3 regions of the Streptomyces sp. NPDC001787 genome follow, and region 2 is predicted to be linked to each of the others. Evidence: riboswitches for the same ligand, from Rfam matches in the RefSeq annotation. Region 2 holds a riboswitch; each other region holds the start of a gene.

Region 1 (3,265 bases), on a different contig from region 2:
GCCGCCAGCACCTTGCGGCCCTGCTCCGACTCCAGGTGCCGGCCCGCGCCCTCGGCCCGCGGGCTGTCGACCGACGTACCCGGACGGTACTTTCCGGTGAGGAAGCCCGAGGCCAGCGCGAAGTACGGGACGGCGGCGAGACCGCCGCGGGCCGCGGTGTCCTGGAGGGCACCCTCGTAGGTGTCGCGGGAGACCAGGTTGTAGTGCGGCTGGAGGGCGACATAACGGGCCAGGCCCTCGCGCTCGGAGAAGTCCAGGGACGCCTGGAGCCGCTCCGGGCTGATGTTGGAGGCGGCGATCTCGCGCACCTTGCCGTCCTTCACCAACTGGTCGAGGGCGGTGATGATCTCCTCGACCGGGACGGTCTCGTCATCGAAGTGCGTGTAGTACAGGTCGATGTGGTCGGTACCGAGCCGGCGCAGCGATTCCTCGGCGGCGGACTTGATGGTGGTGGCGGAGAGCCCCTTGTACGCGGGGTGGGCGCCGACCTTGGTGGCGACGACGATGTCGGACCGGTTGGCACGCGAGGCGAGCCACTTGCCGATGACAGTCTCCGACTCGCCGCCCTCGTTGCCGGGGACCCAGGCGGAGTAGGAGTCGGCGGTGTCGATGAAGTTGCCGCCCGCCGCGGCGTACGCGTCCAGCACAGCGAAGGACTGTGCCTCGTCCGCCGTCCAGCCGAAGACATTGCCGCCGAGGGCGAGGGGGAAGACCTGAAGGCCGGAGGAACCGAGCGGGCGCAGAGAAGTCACAGAAGTCATAGAGGGTTCAACGAGAGCACCCGGGGGCGCTATTCCATGACAACGGACCGGCAGCCCTGACGTCGGGGGGTGTGCGTCAGGGCTGCCGGGGTTCGGGGGCGCCCGGTGAGGGCGCGGGGGGAGCGCGGTGCGGGTGCGGGGGCCCGGAGCCTGCCGGGTGACCTCCGCCCGGAGATCACCCAACGGGTTCTCAGACCGTGAGCCCCTTGCTGCGCAGCCAGCTCATCGGGTCGATGGCGGAGCCACCCGGGGTGTGGACCTCCAGGTGGAGGTGGGCGCCGGTGACGTTGCCGGTGGCACCGACACGGCCGATGGTGTCGCCCGTGCTGACCTTCTGACCGGCCGACACGTTCATCGAGGACTGGTGGCAGTACCAGATCTCCGTGCCGTCATCGAGCACCAGGACCGTGCGGTAGCCGTACGCGCCGGAATATCCGGCGGACTTCACGGTGCCGCTGTGCACGGCCTTGACCGGGGTGCCGCTCTGCGCCGCGAAGTCGAGGCCGGTGTGGTGGCCGGAGGACCACATCGTCCCGGACTGACCGTAGGTCGAGGTGATGCTGTACGAGGACGTCGGCAGCGCGTAGCTGGCGGCGAGCTTGGCGAGGCGCTCGGCCTCCGCCTTCTTCTTCGCCGCTTCCTCCGCCTTCTTCTTCTCGGCGGCGGCCTTGGCCTCGGCCTTGTCCTGCTGCTTCTTGGCCTCGGCGGCGGCCTTCTCGGCTGCCGCCCTCTCCTCGGCGGCCTTGGCCTCGGCGTCGGCGCTGGCCTGCTGCTGCTCGGCCTGCTGGAGGATGCGGGCGCGCAGTGCCTCGCCCGGGTCGGTCGTGCCCTGCTCCGCCTCGGCGTCGGTGATGCCCGCGGAGGTGAGCGGTGCGGTCGCGACCGGCTTCTTGTCCTCGTCGTCGGACAGGAAGGAGCCCACACCGGGAAGGGACTTGGCGTCGGGGAGACTGGCCGCGAGGGAATCGGGAAGAGATATGGAGACCGGCGGCTTGCTCTGCGCGGTGGCCATGCCGCCCGCTCCGACGGCCGCGATGACACCGACGCCGAGGACGGTGGAGCTACGGGCGAGTCCCCGCTGCTTGGCTACGCGGTGCCTGCCGCGCACGGGCCGGATGGACTCCTCGGTGGGATTCCATTCCTCCCAGGTCCTGTCCGCGTCACCGAAGTTGCCGGTGGCGAAGGGTGACGGGGCCTCGGGGGCAGGCTTGTTGGACGCCACGTGGGCGCACTCCTTTCCTTCCTTCTCGCCTACCGGGTTAGCTGACGGGTTCGGAGCAGGAAGGTCTCCTACGGGCCCCTCCGTCTCTGACGAGACACAGGTGTCCGATTCACCCCATGTAGGTGGTTCCCCGGTTCCCTTGCGGGATTCGGCGCTCGCGCACGGTGCCGCCTCTTGCGACGACTGGGACGACCGCGCTGCGTTATCGAACGTTAATAGACGGACGGGTCCTATTCCAAGCTCTTCCGAGTGATCGTTCGCGACTTCGGCCTGGACTTACAGGACGCAACCGTCCCGAATCGGACGAGCAGAGCACGATTCGATCACTAGTTGATTTCTGACGTCGCATCAAACGTTATGCGGAGCGGTGTCCTTCGATTACGGACGGTGGTATCGCCCGGCAACCGGAGCGCCCGCACGTCCACATGTCACGCCCGTCCGTCCGCATGTCACGCCGGCGCCTCGCGCCCGCACGTCCCGCTCATTCATCGCCCCGGCCCACGATCCTCACGGTCGTCCGGCGCTCCGGCTGTCCCTCAGCGGGCCTTCCCACCGCGAGAAGTGCCATGTCGTCAGTGGACCGGCCGCCGGTGTGCAGCCGGACATCGTCGGTGAGCGCGGAGAGCAGTTCCTCGGGCCCGGGAAAGATCCGGCCCCGCAGCCTGGCCGCCGGGTCGTAGAAGGCCCCGGAGGCGTCCCGCGCCTCGGAGAGGCCGTCCGTGAACAGCAGCAGGGTCGCCCCGGGCGGCAGTCCCCACTCGTCGGCCCGGTCCGGCCACGCACCCAGGTTCATCCCGAGCGGCAGCGCGGGCACGGTCGGCGACAGCACCTCCAGCGCTCCGTCCGCGTGCAGCAGGATCGGTTCGGGGTGCCCCCGGTTGACGATGCGCAAGGAGAGGGAACCGGGCGGGATCTCGACGAGCACCGCCGTGATGAACCCTTCCATCGCGTCGAGCCCGCCGCGCCGGGTCCCTTCCCGTGCCAGCGCCCGTTCCAGCCGCTGGGCGACCCCCTCCAGCGAACGCTCCTGCTCGGCGGCCTCCCGGAACGCCCCGATGATCACCGCCACCGCCTCGACCGCGTCGAGCCCCTTGCCCCGTACGTCCCCGAGCACCAGGCGTACGCCGTGCGGGGTGTCCGCCACGGCGAACAGGTCACCGCCGACGAACTCGTCCGCCTGGGCCGCCTCGTACCGTGCGGCGACATGCAGTCCGCCGATCCGGTCGTCCGGGGTCGGCAGCACGGCCCGCATGGCGGTCTCCGCGATGAAGCGCGCCGACGC
Region 2 (3,265 bases):
TGGTGTGACCGATCAGGCCGACCGGCCCCCGCTTGATCCAGCCCGTGACGTACACCGAAGTCATCGGCTCGTCACCGGAGACGACGCGTCCGGCGGCGTGCGGGACGGTGCCGGAGGCCACGTCGAAGGGGAGCTTGGGCAGCTCCTGCGAGTAGTAGCCGACGGCGCGGTAGACGCTCTGCACGTCCCAGTCGGTGAAGGAGCCGGTACCCCGGACGTTGCCGGTGCCGTCCAGCTCGGTGCGCTCGGTACGCAGACCGGCCACGCGGCCGTCCTCGCCCAGGATCTCGACCGGCGACTCGAAGAAGTGCAGGAACAGCTTGTGCGGCCGGTCACCGACGTCGCGTATCGCCCAGTTCTCCAGCGTGGAGGCGACCATGTTGGCCTGCTTGTTGCCCCGCCGGGTCTCGATGGACCCCGCGTCGTAGTCGATGTCCTCGGGGTTGACGATGACCTCGATGTTGGGCGAGTGGTCGAGCTCCCGCAGCTCCATGGGGCTGAACTTGGCCTGGGCGGGGCCGCGCCGCCCGAAGACGTGCACCTCCAGCGCCTTGTTGGCCTTCAGGCCCTCGTACACATTGGCCGGGATCTCCGTCGGCAGCAGCTCGTCGGCCGTCTTGGCGAGTACGCGCGCCACGTCCAGGGCCACGTTGCCGACCCCCAGCACGGCGACCTTCTCCGCCGTCAGCGGCCAGGTGCGCGGTACCTCGGGGTGCCCGTCGTACCAGGAGACGAAGTCGGCCGCTCCGTGGGAGCCGTCCAGATCCGCGCCGGGGATGTCGAGCGCGCGGTCGGCGTCGGCGCCGGTGGAGAAGATCACGGCGTCGTAGAAGGACCGCAGATCGTCCAGGCCGATGTCGTGGGGGTAGTCGACATTGCCGAAGAGCCGCAGCTGCGGCTTGTCCAGCACCTGGTGCAGCGCCTTGACGATGCCCTTGATCCGGGGGTGGTCCGGGGCCACGCCGTAGCGGATCAGACCGAAGGGGGCGGGCATGCGCTCGAACAGGTCGATCGACACACCCGGGTCCTGTGCGGCTTCGGATTTCAGCAGCGCGTCCGCTGCGTAGATCCCGGCGGGACCGGCTCCGACGATGGCGACGCGGACGGGGCGTGTCATGGCGTGTTGTTCCTTAGGGCGGACGAACGCGGGCAGGGTGCGGCGAGCAGCGGAGGTAAGGGTTGGCTTACCAGTCTCCAACGCACACGTTAAGCCCTGTCGCGTCCGGACGTCGGGCCGGGGTCCCGCGGAGCTTCCGGCCGGCCCGCCCCGAGGGCTCGAAATGGGCGATTTGAGCGATTGACCGGAATTGATCCCTCTCTTCATAAAAGATCATTCAGGCCGTTTGCCGGTTTCGCGCCTCGCGCAAATCGCCCTTATCGGACTCAGTGGTGAGCGTCACGTTCCGGGCCCCGGACGCTGTCACGCGCCGCCCGGTTCCCTTCTGTGCCGGGGAATCTGACTTCGTGTCGTGGGATTGCCGACAGGGGTTTCCGTCAATTGATCTTGCGAGGTAAATGCGATTCGGAATTCAGGGCTTGTTCCGATCAAGATTTCTCGCCTACGGTCACCGTCAATCCGGATGGAACGCCTAATCCTGCCGCCGTCCGGCAATCGAACCTACTCACGTACGGCAGGAGCGGGGGACCCAGGTAAGACGCCGGTCCGGTATCCGGACCGGCTGGGGTGAAGTCGCATTCACATGCGGCCAGGCAGCTCCAGCCTGAACCCGACAGCTCACCTCGCAGGCGGCGGAGAGGAATTCACCATGCCCGAAACGGGCAAGCACCGTCGTTCCACGTCCGCCCGTCTGACCCGCGGTTTCATCGCCGTGGGCACCGGCGGAGCCGCTCTCGTGCTCCCGCTGGCCGGTGCGAGCTTCGCCTCCGCGGCACCCGCGGCACCCGCGCAGCACTCCATCGCCGCCGAAAAGGCGGCGGCGCCGACTGCCGTATCCGTCAAGGAAATTGCCGCGCAGCAGTCGGGTGCCACGACCCATTCCGTGGTCGAGGGCGATTCGCTTTCCAAGATCGCCCGCAGCTATTCTCTCGGTGGTGGCTGGCAGAAGCTGTACGACGACAACCGAAAGGCCGTCGGTGACAATCCCGACCTGATTCACCCCGGCCTCAAGCTGTCGATCGGATCCAAGGCTCCGGCACAGCCCGGGTCCACCGTCTCCTCGTCCGACCGGAGCGAGGGGGGCGACCGCGCCGACCGCTCGCAGCGCACGAGCGCGCAGCCGGCCGCCAACGGCTCCGCCGCCGACGTGGCCACCGGTACGGTCACCGAGGCCGCCGCCGGTGCCGGCACCACCGCCGTGGCGGCCGAGCAGCCCACGGCGTACACGAACGACCTCGACGGCTGGATCAAGGAGTCGCTGGCCGTCATGGCCGAGCACGGGATCCCCGGCAGCTACGAGGGCATCCACCGCAACGTCATGCGCGAGTCCTCGGGCAACCCGCTGGTCGTCAACAACTGGGACTCGAACGCCGCCGCCGGAACCCCGTCCAAGGGTCTCCTCCAGGTCATCGACCCGACCTTCCAGGCCTACCACGTGCCCGGTACGTCGATGGACAGCCTCGACCCGGTCGCCAACATCACGGCCGCGTGCAACTACGCCGCCGACAAGTACGGCTCGATCGACAATGTGTTCGGGGCGTACTGACACCCGGCAGCCGCGGGAGTGAGTGGCAGGCCGGCGGGCGGTGCGGGGTCGCAGGACTCCGTGCCGCCCGCCGGCCTGTGCCGGTACGGCCTTGGGCCGGACTGCAAGTTACCCGTGAGTGTGTAGTGACTTACCACGCGTTCGACAGTAGAACCTGTTTCACTCTGTCGAGAGTGAGGGATGTCACATGAGTGACACTACCATGCAGAATGCGGGATCCAAGGGCGTCTCGCGTCGAAGATTCCTTGCAGGAACAGGTTCTCTTCTTGGGGCCGTGACCCTGGCGGGTCACCCGGCCTCGGCCAGGGCGGAGACCGGGGTGGCGACCGCCGGGATCGATCCCGGGGCCCATGTCCCGGCCCTGGTGATCGGCACCGGATACGGCGGCTGCGTCGCCGCGCTGCGACTCGCCGAGGCGGGCGTGGATGTCCATATGGTCGAGATGGGCATGGCCTGGGACACCCCCGGGCCGGACGGCAGGATCTTCGCCAACACGACCAGCCCGGACCGCCGTTCCTACTGGCTGCGGACCAAGACCAAACAGCCGCTCAGCAACTTCCTGGGCTTCCCGATCGACCGGAACATCCCGCGCTACACCGGGA
Region 3 (3,265 bases), on a different contig from region 2:
CTCGTAGTCGGTCACGGCGAGCTCCACATCCGGATGTGCGCGCCGGAACGCGCTCAGGACCGGCGGCAGCAGATGGATTCCGGCCGTGGTGAACGTGCCGACCCGCAGCCGGCCTCCGGAGAGCCCGGCCAGCCGGGCCAGCTCGTGCCGCGCCTGGTCCAGCTCGTCCAGGACTCTTCTGGCCCGGCCCGCCAGCAGCTCACCGGCCGCCGTCAGCCGTGCCCCGCGATGATGACGGACCAGGAGCGCCGCACCGGCCTCGCGCTCCAGCTTGGCCAGCTGCTGGGAGAGCGCGGGCGCGGTGTAGCCCAGACGCGCCGCCGCACGCGTGATCGATCCGGCCTCGGCGACCGCCACCAGCGCCGCCAGCCGTGTCGGGTCGTACATTAAGCGTTCCTTTTGGCAGACCCAGAAGATTGCAAGTACACGCTAAAGGCTCTTCCGGTCCAGGGTGTAACCATGGACGCACAACTGCTCGCCTTCACGGGAGTCGCCGCGGGGATGGTCGCGCTGCCCGGCGCCGATTTCACCGTCGTCGTACGCAACGCACTCGCCTCGCGCAGTTCCGGGGTCGCCACCGCGCTGGGCGTCGCCGGGGGACTGCTGGTGCACACCGCGCTGGCCGTGGCGGGCCTGGCCGCAGTGCTGGTGACCCTGCCCGTACTGTTCCGCACCGTCCAGCTCCTGGGCGGCGCGTATGTGCTCTGGCTCGGCATCGGCGCCCTGTCGGCGTTGAGACGGCGGCCCGCCGAGCCGGACCGGCCGGCGCAACCGGAGGCCGGTCCCGCGCGGAAGGAGCTGGGACGCTCCCTGCGACAGGGCTTTCTGACCAACGCGCTGAACCCCAAGGCGCCGGTGCTCTTTCTCAGCCTGCTGCCCCAGTTCGTGCCCGAGGGGCAGCCGCCGCTGCCCAGGACCCTGCTGCTCGCGGCCGTCGTCGTGGCGCTGGCGCTCGTCTGGTTCCCGGCCGTGGCCCTGCTGGTGGACCGGCTGGGGCGGTGGCTGCGCCGGCCGCGCACCGCCCGTGCGATCGAGGGCGGCAGCGGCGCGGCGCTCACCGCACTGGGACTCGTGCTGGTGACCGGACCGCTGCTGCGCTGAAGCGGGTCCGGCCGTAGGTCAGCGGACCCGTCCGTACCACACGCTGTTCGACCAGATCTTCTCCAGCCGGACCACCGCCCCGGTCTTCGGGGAGTGCCAGATCTTCCCCTTGCCCGCGTAGATGCCCACGTGGTAGACGCTGCGGCCGGAGTGGAAGAAGACCAGATCGCCCTTCTTCCGCTTCGACTTCGAGATGTGGTGGGTCTTGTTGTACTGCTGCTGGGCCGTGCGCGGGAGTTTCTTGCCGGCCTTCTTGAAGGAGTAGAGAGTCAGCCCCGAGCAGTCGAACCGGCGCGGACCGGATGCTCCGTACTTGTAGGGCGATCCCTTCTTCGACGCGGCGATCGTGAGCGCCTTCGTCGAGTGCGTGGCGGCCTCGGCCTCGTTGACCAGCCCCGGCGCCAGCATGGCGGAGCCGACGGCCAAGGTGAGGACCGAGGCCGTACCGGCCCGGGTGAGCAGAGACGGGACATGTACCTGCGCAGTCATGCGCAACCCTTCGTCAGCCGCCTGTGAAGGATGACCTGTCGGGTTCGGGCTGGCGAAGTTGCCCGGCCGCACTTGGCGGCTTCACCCCGAGGGGCGACCGGTTGCCCGGCCGACCCGTTGTGCTCGGGTCCTCCACTCCTGCCGATCCACTTCTGTCGACCAGTCATCCGGGCAGCGGCAGGACTCGGCGTCCGCCCGGACCGCCCCGCCGCGGTGGCGGGGGCTTGTCGTCCCAGGGATCTTGACTCACGGAGTGCCGGATTTCCGAGCTGAAACAGCGATTTGTGAGAGTCGTCACGACTGATCCGTTCGGGTGGACGAGCCCGATTTCCGCCCTCGGCCGGGCTGCGCGACCAGTCTCGTACCAGCGACGGAACGTCAGATTCCGAGTACTGTCCACGCGCTGAGCGCAAGTTGGGCTGTCCCTCGCGAGGGGGACCGCCTACGCCGAACGAGGGAGGAAATCTGATCTCCTTGCCGGGCGTGTCGCGGGGCGGGCGCGGAGAGGTGCGGCGGGGCGCGGAAGGGCGCATGAGGTGTGGCGGGGCGAGGCTTGGTGAGGCGTGGCCAGGCCGGACCGGGCGTGGCGAAGTCCCGGCTCCCCGTGAGCGGGAGCCGGGAGCCGGTGGCGGATGAGGTGCCGGGTACGGAGCCGGAGCCGGTGCCGGGAGAGCGGACGGGCGGAATCCCCGGCCCGGTGGCGGGCCTGGGACGGGGTCAGCCCACCGGTGGCGGGGGCATGGTGACCCGGCCGGCGCGGCGTTCCCCGTCGAGCAGGCGCATGGCCCGCGCCAGCGTCGACGCGTGGATCTGCGCCTCACCCCGTTCGTGCATCAGCGCCAGGGCGTCGCGCAGCGCCGTAGCCCGGGAGGCCAGGGCCTGTGCGGCCCGGAGCGCGCCATAGGTGTCACTGCCGCGGGCCGGGTTGATCCGGCCCAGTTGGTCGAGAACTTCCAGGTAACGGTCGATGAACTCCCCCTCGGCGCGGGTCAGCGCGGGGAGCGGCGGATACTCCGGTGGAAGCATGGTCGGTTCACCTCGGGGGGTGCGGCGGCCGGGACGGGCCGCGGTTCTCCATGACGTGGTCCACGAGCCCGTACGCCAGGGCGGCCCGGGCGTCGAGGATGGTGTCGCGCTCGATGTCGGCGGTGATCCGCTCCGTGGACCGGCCCGTGTGGCGGGCCAGCATGGCCGCGAGCATCTCGCGCACCCGCATCAGCTCGCGTGCTTCGATTTCGAGATCGGACGGCTGGCCCCGGACCGGTTCGTCAAGCGTCGGCTGCCGGATGACTACCCGGGCGCCGGGCAGGGCATGTCGGCGGCCCGGTGCGCCCGCCGCCAGCAGCACGGCGGCGCTGGAGAAAGCCTGGCCGAGGCAGAACGTCTCCACGTCGCACGCCAGGTACTGCATGGTGTCGTAGATCGCGGCCATGGCGTTGAACTCGCCGCCGGGGGAGTTGATGTAGAGCGAGATGGGCCGGTCCGGTTCGGCGTGCTCCAGATACATGAACTGCGCGATCAGGTCGGTGGCCGCGGTGTCGTCGACCGGGGTGCCGAGAAAGACGATCCGCTCGGACAGCAGCTTGGAGTAGGGGTCCAGGGTCCGGGTCCCGGTCGCGGTGCGCTCGGTGAACTCCGGCAGGACGTAACGGGCGGCAGGTCGGATCATGGCGAT

What was found. A riboswitch is a leader RNA that binds a small molecule or an ion and turns the genes downstream of it on or off. The one in region 2 is predicted to bind cyclic di-AMP.
Region 1: another riboswitch for cyclic di-AMP. It lies ahead of ABT170_RS32655 (M23 family metallopeptidase); the one in region 2 lies ahead of ABT170_RS18620 (transglycosylase SLT domain-containing protein).
Region 3: another riboswitch for cyclic di-AMP. It lies ahead of ABT170_RS24810 (C40 family peptidase); the one in region 2 lies ahead of ABT170_RS18620 (transglycosylase SLT domain-containing protein).

What each region holds. Positions count from the first base shown of each region.
Region 1 covers NZ_JBEOZE010000032.1:70,068-73,332, reverse strand. Annotated here, with positions in the region: gene ABT170_RS32660 (aldo/keto reductase) at 1-752, opposite strand, end outside; gene ABT170_RS32655 (M23 family metallopeptidase) at 952-1,983, opposite strand; cyclic di-AMP (ydaO/yuaA leader) riboswitch at 1,995-2,147, opposite strand; gene ABT170_RS32650 (PP2C family protein-serine/threonine phosphatase) at 2,465-3,265, opposite strand, start outside.
Region 2 covers NZ_JBEOZE010000012.1:79,589-82,853, forward strand. Annotated here, with positions in the region: gene ABT170_RS18615 (FAD-dependent oxidoreductase) at 1-1,117, opposite strand, end outside; cyclic di-AMP (ydaO/yuaA leader) riboswitch at 1,606-1,764, shown strand; gene ABT170_RS18620 (transglycosylase SLT domain-containing protein) at 1,767-2,663, shown strand; gene ABT170_RS18625 (GMC oxidoreductase) at 2,851-3,265, shown strand, end outside.
Region 3 covers NZ_JBEOZE010000019.1:121,733-124,997, reverse strand. Annotated here, with positions in the region: gene ABT170_RS24820 (LysR family transcriptional regulator) at 1-387, opposite strand, end outside; gene ABT170_RS24815 (LysE family translocator) at 460-1,101, shown strand; gene ABT170_RS24810 (C40 family peptidase) at 1,120-1,590, opposite strand; cyclic di-AMP (ydaO/yuaA leader) riboswitch at 1,594-1,758, opposite strand; gene ABT170_RS24805 (hypothetical protein) at 2,308-2,616, opposite strand; gene ABT170_RS24800 (ATP-dependent Clp protease proteolytic subunit) at 2,624-3,259, opposite strand.